One region of the Bradyrhizobium sp. ISRA430 genome, then DNA from elsewhere that is predicted to be linked to it. Evidence: riboswitches for the same ligand, from Rfam matches in the RefSeq annotation. Region 1 holds a riboswitch; the other holds the start of a gene.

Region 1 (4,209 bases):
GATCGCGGACTTCGTCTCGGATCGCGAGCGCAATCTGGCGGCAGACCTCGCTCCTAGGAATATCGTCGCGAACAAAGGACCAGTTCAAGATCGTCACCGGTCCGGTCAACATCGCCTTCATCGGCTTCCTCGTTAGTGATTGCGCGTAGCGCCACCAGTCCACGGTGATAGGCTTCGACCGCACTACATCGCCAAACAGGATCGGTGGCCTGACGCAGCGCGATCCGTAGGACTGCACCCATCCGTTCCTGGTAAATGCGAAGCCGGCGAGTTGCTCGCCAAAGTACTGCACCATGTCATTGCGCTCGAACTCGCCGTGCACGAGGACGTCAAGACCGATGTCCTCCTGCCAACGTACGGCGCGCGCTGTCTCCTCCTTGAGGAACCTGTCGTATTGCTCGTCGCTCATCGCGCCTCGCGCATGCGCAGCACGGGCATTCCGGACCTCTGTGGTCTGCGGAAACGATCCGATCGTCGTGGTAGGAAAAGCCGGCAGTCCGAAACGATTGCTTTGGATCTCGGCCCGACGGGCAAATGGGCTGGCGCGCCGACGCATGGGCTGATCGATCGCTCTCATCCGGACAGCGACATTGGCATCACGGATTTTCGGCGAAGTCCGGCGGACGGTCGCGGCACATTCCGACTCGGCAAGAGCTAGCGCAACATTCTGGTCGCCTGCGAGTGCCCGCGCCAGGATCGCAAGCTCCCGCATCTTCTGGACCGAGAAAGCAAGCCAGCTCTTTACGTCAGAAGCGAGCCTGGTCTCGAGTTCAACATCGACCGGCACATGAAGCAGCGAGCAGGATGGGGCGATCTGTACACGATCCTTGCCGAGCTTCGCAATCGCGGGTTCTAGCCGCTGGCGCAGCGACGACAAATTCGACCGCCATACATTCCGGCCGTCGACGACACCGAGCGAGATGACGAGATCACTTCGGCCGCCAGCGATGATCTGGTCCAACAACTGTGGCGCTCGAACCAGATCGAGGTGCAGTCCGGCAACTGGCAGACTCAAGGCGGTGTCCAGATTGTCGCCGAGGTCGCCGAAATAGCTGGCAACCATGATCTTGATGGCCGGCCCCTCCTTGGCGAGCCGGTCATAAGCATGTCGCAAAGATTTTCGCGCCCCCTCATCCAGATCAAGAACCAGGCAGGGCTCGTCCAACTGAACCCAATTTGCCCCACGTTTGGCCAATTCCTGCAGAACCTCGATATAGGCCGGTATCAGGTCATCCAGTAGTGAGAGTGGCTGGAACGCAGGATCGGGACTCTTGCCGAGCTTTAGGAATGTGACCGGCCCGATCAGGACAGGGCGGGTCTGAAAGCCAAGGGACTTGGCTTCCTCATACTCCTCGATCGGCTTGCGAGAGCATAGCCTGAAAGTCTGTCCCCTGTGAAACTCGGGGACCATATAGTGGTAGTTGGTGTCGAACCACTTGGTCATCTCCTGCGCGGGTGCGCCAAATCCGCGCGATCCGTGACCGCAACTCGCATCCTGGTCGTCGCATTGTGAACCGCGGGCCATGGCGAAGTACGTCTTGAGCGAAACGGATTCGGCTTTCGAGGCGTAGATCTCCGGGATGGCGCCAACCATGACACTTGTGTCGAGCACCTGGTCATACAGCGAGAAATCGTTCGATGGAATGACCGTGACGCCGATAGATTTCTGACGAGCCCAGTTCGCGGCACGCAGGCCAGCTGCGTCCTCGAGCAACTGCTTTTCGCTGATTTTTCCGGCCCAGTAGCTTTCTAGAGCGAGTTTGAGCTCGCGCCTTGGACCGATGCGTGGCGTTCCGAGCGTGGCAACCGGAAGGGAGAGAAGAGACATAGCGTTAACCCCATGTTGGGGGCAAAGGCCATGGCGGACGCAGGCAGGGGAAGTCGCGCGGTGCGACGGCTGCTTGGCGCACCACCGGGACACCCCGCCCGTGGACGAATATATTGTCGGGGCAGGTCTCCTGGCTCGCGGGTCATCGCTGCTGTCCGGCCTTCCCGAAGCCGCGCAGGCTTCAGTGACATCGTTGGACAGCGGCTCGCCGCTCACAGTTGCGGGGGCAGCGCCGGCATATTCACCGGCTTCCCTCTTAGCTCCGGATCAAGTGGGAACCGGAGAACCTCGACGACTTGGATTATCGGCAAGACAAGTCTTCCGTCAACCTCTCAGATTATGTCTCAAGCTGGTGCTGCGACATTCGCTACGCGAATGACTGCGCATCTTTATCGTTGAGTCGATGTAGAAGCGCTCTCCAGCCCGCGATATTGTAATGACCATCGCAGCCGCCCCCTGGCCGCACGCCAGATCGGTGGAAGGGACAAATGCGGCTTCCGCGGTCGGGACTGCCGCCTGGAGCAGAACGCATTTGATGCGTGTCCCGGCTCGGCAGCGGTTCTTAGCGCGTCCGCCATCCAGCCGCCCTCTCGACCAGCTGGATCCGTGCTGAATACGCCTAAGACACTGGCCAAGCTAGCAACATACCTGGCCGGCACGTTGATTTGCAGTGCCAGCTAGACTCCAAATGCTCGGCGGTGAAGATCGGCTTCGCGTCGTTGGCCTTCTACAGCAAAGCGCACCTGACGAAGGCCGCTCTCGAGTTCCGAGCGCCGCATGTCGCGAAAGAAGCGCCAAACGCGCTCTGGCCTCTTGGCCGCAAGTGCCCAGAGGCATGTCAGAGATCGAAAGCCCACATCCCGGCAACGATACCGAACCAAACGGTTCTATGGCGACAAACGTGATTCCAATTCTCATCAGGAACTTGGCACCGAGGCGCTCCGCTGCGCCGTCGAATATCCGGTCCGTGACGAGGATGCATAAGCCGCGCTCGATAGCGCTGAACGGAGACATCGAGACGTGCCCAAGTCGGAAAGCCGACAAAGAGGACATAAAAGCGGTGCGAATTGCCGTCTGTTACCTGGCACGAGGAATGCAAGTCTTCGGCATGCCCAGTCTCCTCCTGCTGGGCATGTCCAGCACAGCAACTTGAGGCTGTCGCCGGCAGCGAAGTTAGCGGCGCGTGACATAGAGGGGAGCGCCTGCTCGCACGGGACACCACCGGTCTCCCGTCGCGTCGCCGCTAACTTCTTGCGCTCGCGCATAACAGGTTGAAGGTTGCCCGCTTTGGAATGACGTGTGGATGAAGCCAGATAGGCCGACAGTTATGAGAAAAGTGTCTAGAAGACGCGCGTTATGGTTTTGTCTCGGTCGACCCCTGATCTGCCTGGCCGGGCTGGCTGCGACGAGCAACAGTGTTCGCGCCATCGAGAGCCCCCATATCGAAAGATTCAAGTCAACGTGGCGAGCGCAAGACGGTGAGACAATAGAACAAATTATCTCCAACGTCTCGAAGGTGGCACAGTTCGTCCCTCGAATGTGGGGCGTCGCTGAACTTGACGAAAACGACTATATTTTCGTTTCGTGGACCAGGCACCCGGATGATACATTAGACGAACAGTACGTTATCACCTGGAGGATCGCGCTCGACGGCACGTTTCAACTTGCGTCGACCTATGCGAAGCCGATCGAATTGGGCTGGCACGCCCTGGCGCTCTCGTTGATCGCCACTGAAGTCAAGGAGGGTGAAAGGGACGCAAATCTTCGCTTTCTGCATGATCCGAGCAACTTCAACTTCGTGACGACCACGCAAGGCCGGCTCGGCGATCTTCTGCGGCAGGGCCGCTGCACTATCGTTGAGCCTGTTGGAGTGGACTACTTGCCGAAGCAGAAGGACAAGCCGACCGAGAAAGGTGATCTGTGGCGCGTTTTGCTTTTGGTGAACTGTAATATCCCAGGGCCCCGTTTTTTTACACACAACGGGGTCATCACTTTCGAGAAGAGCGAAGGGCAAGATTGGGAGCCGCAATCCTCCTTTGCCAAGCGTATCGCAGCCTTTCCTCCCGGCTCCTGGTTCGCTCGCATGGAGCCAAAGGAACGGGAAGAGTTAGAGGGGAGCGAAAGGCCTTGGTAAATGGTCGCGCAGAGCAAGATCGCGCCGCAGCTCCTTTAGCGCCGAACGCCTCAAAGCAACTGCAAGACATATCCGCTCTAAAACCGCGGTGTTTACGCCTTCGCAACAGTCGCGAGCCTTTCCCGCAGCCTTCAGCCGTCATCGAAAAAATCGGGCGGCACGATTCTGCGAGGAGTCGAGCTCAGCGACGCGTGCCAGCTTGCGAGACGTGGTTTGGCCCCGACGCAGTGAGAGGACACCAATCTGC
Region 2 (4,209 bases), 3.2 Mb from region 1:
AGCACCACGAGATCGGCCGGGTCCTGGCCGATGTCCCTTGGCGTCGCGGTCTCCTCCAGACCGCGGCTCTCGCGGAAGACGACGTGCATCAGATACCAAGTCCTGCCCTGATTGCGGCCTCGTCGATATCGCCGTGTTCGCCGATCACGACCAGCTTCGACTGCCGCGCGCCCGTGCTCCAGGGCTTATCGAACTGGTGCCGCACGCGCTCGCCGACCGCCTGCAGCAACAGGCGCATCGGCTTGCCCGCGACGGCGATATAGCCCTTGGCACGCAGCACGTTCTGCTCACGCGCAAGCTTCTGGATCGATGCGACCAGCCCGTCGATATCCCTGACCTCCGGAAGATCGATCACGACGGAGGCAAAGTCGTCATGCTCGTGCTCCTCCTCGCCATCATGATGCGAGGGCCGCGCGGCGAGATCATTCTCCGCGGCAGCACCCAGGCCGAGGATCACGCGCACGTCGATCGCGCCATCTGTGACCGGCAGCATCGGCACGCGGCGCGGCATCTCGGCCAAGATCGCCGCCTTGGCTGCCTCGAGGCCTGCGGCGCCGGCAAGATCGGCCTTGGTCAGCAGCACGATGTCGGCGCAGGCGATCTGGTCCTCGAACACCTCCGACAGCGGCGTCTCGTGATCGAGATTTTCATCCGCCGCACGCTGCGCTTCGACCGCGTCGGGATCCGGCGCGAAGCGGCCGGCTGCGACGGCCTCGGCATCGGCGAGTGCGATCACGCCGTCGACCGTGATGCGCGAACGGATCTCCGGCCAGTCGAACGCCTTGAGCAGCGGCTTTGGCAGCGCCAGGCCCGATGTCTCGATCAGGATGTGATCGGGCTTCACGGGCCGCGCCAGAAGCTGCTCCATGGTCGGAATGAAATCGTCGGCGACGGTGCAGCAGATGCAGCCATTGGCGAGCTCGACGATATTCTCTTCCGGGCAGTTCGCATCAGCGCAGGATTTCAGGATCTCGCCGTCGACACCCTCGCTGCCGAACTCGTTGACGAGCACCGCGAGCTTCTTGCCGTTGGCATTGCTGAGAAGGTGCTGGATCAGCGTGGTCTTGCCGGACCCCAGAAAACCGGTGACGACCGTAACCGGCACTTTTGCGAGCGAGTTCATTCGGCGGCCTCCGGCACGACGGCAATGGGGGGAATACGGGCAAGCGACTGCTTGCGGAAGATCTCGGGACGGCTGCGCCAGGGTACGATGCCGTCAGGCGCCGCCGCATAGGCCGTGGCACCCGCGACCACATCGCGTGCGTTGGCATCGGACAATCGGCCATAAACATAGGACCAGCGGCCGGGCGCGCTCAGCGCCACCGAGCAGCCCTGGCTGCAAGCCGAAAGACATTCGACGGGAACCACGGTGACGCCCTCGGGCACACCGGCGTCGAGGATCGCGCCATGCAGGCGCTTTCCGGGCGTGACTTCGCCCTCGGCGAGCGTCTGGCCGGCACGGCAGGTGATGCAGACATGAAGCGTGACGGTCATCGCCCCTTCCACGAAAGACGGCCGGAGGCGATGAGGCGCACGAGCCGTTCTGGCGAAGGCTCGTTTCCCCGTCGCGGAACACCCCGTCCGCCGGTCTCAAACTCCGCGCTGGCAGGTCTCCCGGCTTGCGGAGCAGGGTTTGTCCCTTCGATCCCCGCCTTCCCGATCCCGGGGGATCAGTGGCTTCGGGCATCTCTCCGGTCACGGTCGCGGGGGCGGCTGCATTTTGGGCTCAAATCTTGCCGATTCGCGCCCTATCGCATTCCCTCTTCGCCTGTCGTAGGACAGGAACCAACGCGGGCCCACCATTTGCCCATGGCCGCCACTTGTCAAGCCGAAGGACCCCGTCCGATGACGCCTGAACCCGATACCCGAACCACCGAGGACACCGACACACGGCACGCTGCGAAAATGGCGAAAATCAAGGTCGCCCGCGACAAGATCATGGCGACCAAGAGCGGCGAGAAGGGCCTCATCATCGTCCATACCGGCGCCGGCAAGGGCAAGTCCTCGTCGGCCTTCGGCATGATCGTCCGCTGCGTCGCTCATGGCTTCCCCTGCGCCGTGGTCCAGTTCATCAAGGGCGCCTGGGATACAGGCGAGCGGCGGCTGCTCACCGGCCATTTCGGCGATCTCTGCCAGTTCCATGCGATGGGCGAAGGCTTCACCTGGGAGACGCAGGACCGCGCCCGCGACATCGCCGCGGCACGCGCCGGCTGGGAGAAGGCGAAGGAGCTGATATCCGATGAACGGCTGCGCATGGTCGTGCTCGACGAGATCAACATCGCGCTGCGCTACGACTATCTCGACATCGCCGAGGTCGTCGATTTCCTGAAGACCTCGAAGCCGCCGATGACGCATGTCGTCCTCACCGGCCGCAACGCGAAGGACGAGCTGATCGAGATCGCCGATCTCGTCACGGAGATGACGCTGGTTAAGCATCCGTTCCGCTCGGGCATCAAGGCGCAAGCCGGCGTCGAGTTCTGAGACAAGATCGCAATGGCGCGCGCATTGATGATCCAGGGGGCCGGCTCGGACGTGGGCAAATCGCTCATCGTCGCCGGCCTTGCGCGCGCGTTCACGCGGCGCGGCCTGCGTGTGCTCCCGTTCAAACCGCAGAACATGTCGAACAATGCCGCCGTCACGGTTGATGGCGGCGAGATCGGCCGTGCCCAGGCGCTTCAGGCCCTCGCCGCGGGCGTCGAGCCGCACACCGACATGAACCCGGTGCTGCTCAAGCCTGAGACCGATATCGGCGCACAGGTGATCGTGCACGGTAAGCGCATCGCCACCGCACGCGCCCGCGACTACGCTGCAATGAAGCCTTCCTTGATGGGCGCCGTGCTGGAGAGCTTTGAGCGGCTGAAGACGCGCGCCGACGTCGTGCTGGTCGAGGGTGCCGGCAGCCCGGCCGAAGTCAATCTGCGCAAGGCCGACATCGCCAATATGGGCTTTGCGCGCAAGGCCGACGTGCCGGTGGTGCTGGTCGGCGACATCGATCGCGGCGGTGTCATCGCGCAACTCGTCGGGATCAAGATGGTGATCGACCCGGACGATGCCGCGATGATCCGGGGCTTTGTCATCAACAAGTTCCGCGGCGATCCCACGCTGTTCGACGACGGCTACCGGCTGATCGAAACGAAAACGTCCTGGCACGGCTTCGGCGTGCTGCCGTGGTTCACGCGCGCCGGCGAGCTTCCGGCCGAGGATGCGCTGGGGCTGCGCGACGCGCGAAAGCCGGGCCAGTACAAGATCGCCTGTCTCGCATTGTCGCGGATCGCCAATTTCGACGACCTTGATCCCTTGAAGCTGGAGCCCGGCGTCGATCTTGTGATGGTGCGACCGGGCGAAGCGATCCCCGGTGACGTCCGCCTTGTCATCATCCCCGGTTCCAAGTCCACCCGGGGCGATCTCGCCTTCCTGCGCGCGCAGGGCTGGGACATTGATCTCCTCGCCCATCACCGCAGGGGTGGTCACGTGCTCGGCCTCTGCGGCGGCTACCAGATGCTGGGGCGAAGCGTCGCCGATCCCGACGGTATCGAAGGGCCGGCAGGCGAAACGCCAGGCCTCGGGCTTCTCAACGTGACGACGGAGATGAGCGCGCAGAAGACGCTGACGCGCGTCGCAGCCGTGCATACGGCTACCGACCAGCCGATCGAGGCCTACGAAATTCACATCGGCCGCACCGAAGGGCCGGATCGCGCACGCCCGTTCGCAAGGCTCGACGGCGCACCGGAAGGCGCCATCTCACGCGACGGGCGGGTGCACGGCAGCTATCTGCACGGCCTCTTCACCTCGGATGATTTCCGCAAGGCGTTTCTTGCAAAACTCGACATTCCCGGTGGCGACGAGCCCTACCACGCCAGGGTCGAAAGCGCGCTCGACGCGCTCGCCGAGCACATCGAGACGCATCTTGATGTCGAAGGCCTGCTCGCGCTGGCGCGCTGAGCGCTCAGCGCGCCAGCACATCCGCGAGGCGCGTCCATTCCGGCTCGCCGCCCGGAAGCCCCAGACGCAACCATGTCGGCTTCTGCGCGAAGACGCGCGACCAGATGTGGGCACGCGCGAGCTTGTCCTGCGCTACCAGCGCGTCGCCGGTCTCGTAGAGACGAAACAGCGGCGTGCCGCCGACGAGCCGCCAGCCTTGCGACTGCACCATGGCGTCGAGCCGAATGCTGTCGCGCACGAGCCGCGCTGCGGTTGCCTTGGCCCAGT

What was found. A riboswitch is a leader RNA that binds a small molecule or an ion and turns the genes downstream of it on or off. The one in region 1 is predicted to bind cobalamin.
Region 2: another riboswitch for cobalamin. It lies ahead of MTX21_RS10910 (DUF1636 domain-containing protein); the one in region 1 lies ahead of metE (5-methyltetrahydropteroyltriglutamate--homocysteine S-methyltransferase).

Annotation. Positions count from the first base shown of each region.
Region 1 covers NZ_CP094516.1:7,589,345-7,593,553, reverse strand. Annotated here, with positions in the region: gene metE (5-methyltetrahydropteroyltriglutamate--homocysteine S-methyltransferase) at 1-1,828, opposite strand, end outside; cobalamin riboswitch at 1,931-2,134, opposite strand; gene MTX21_RS35680 (nodulate formation efficiency C protein) at 3,345-3,962, shown strand.
Region 2 covers NZ_CP094516.1:2,194,514-2,198,722, forward strand. Annotated here, with positions in the region: gene cobN (cobaltochelatase subunit CobN) at 1-89, opposite strand, end outside; gene cobW (cobalamin biosynthesis protein CobW) at 89-1,123, opposite strand; gene MTX21_RS10910 (DUF1636 domain-containing protein) at 1,120-1,494, opposite strand; cobalamin riboswitch at 1,587-1,805, opposite strand; gene cobO (cob(I)yrinic acid a,c-diamide adenosyltransferase) at 1,846-2,481, shown strand; gene MTX21_RS10920 (cobyric acid synthase) at 2,494-3,942, shown strand; gene cobD (threonine-phosphate decarboxylase CobD) at 3,947-4,209, opposite strand, start outside.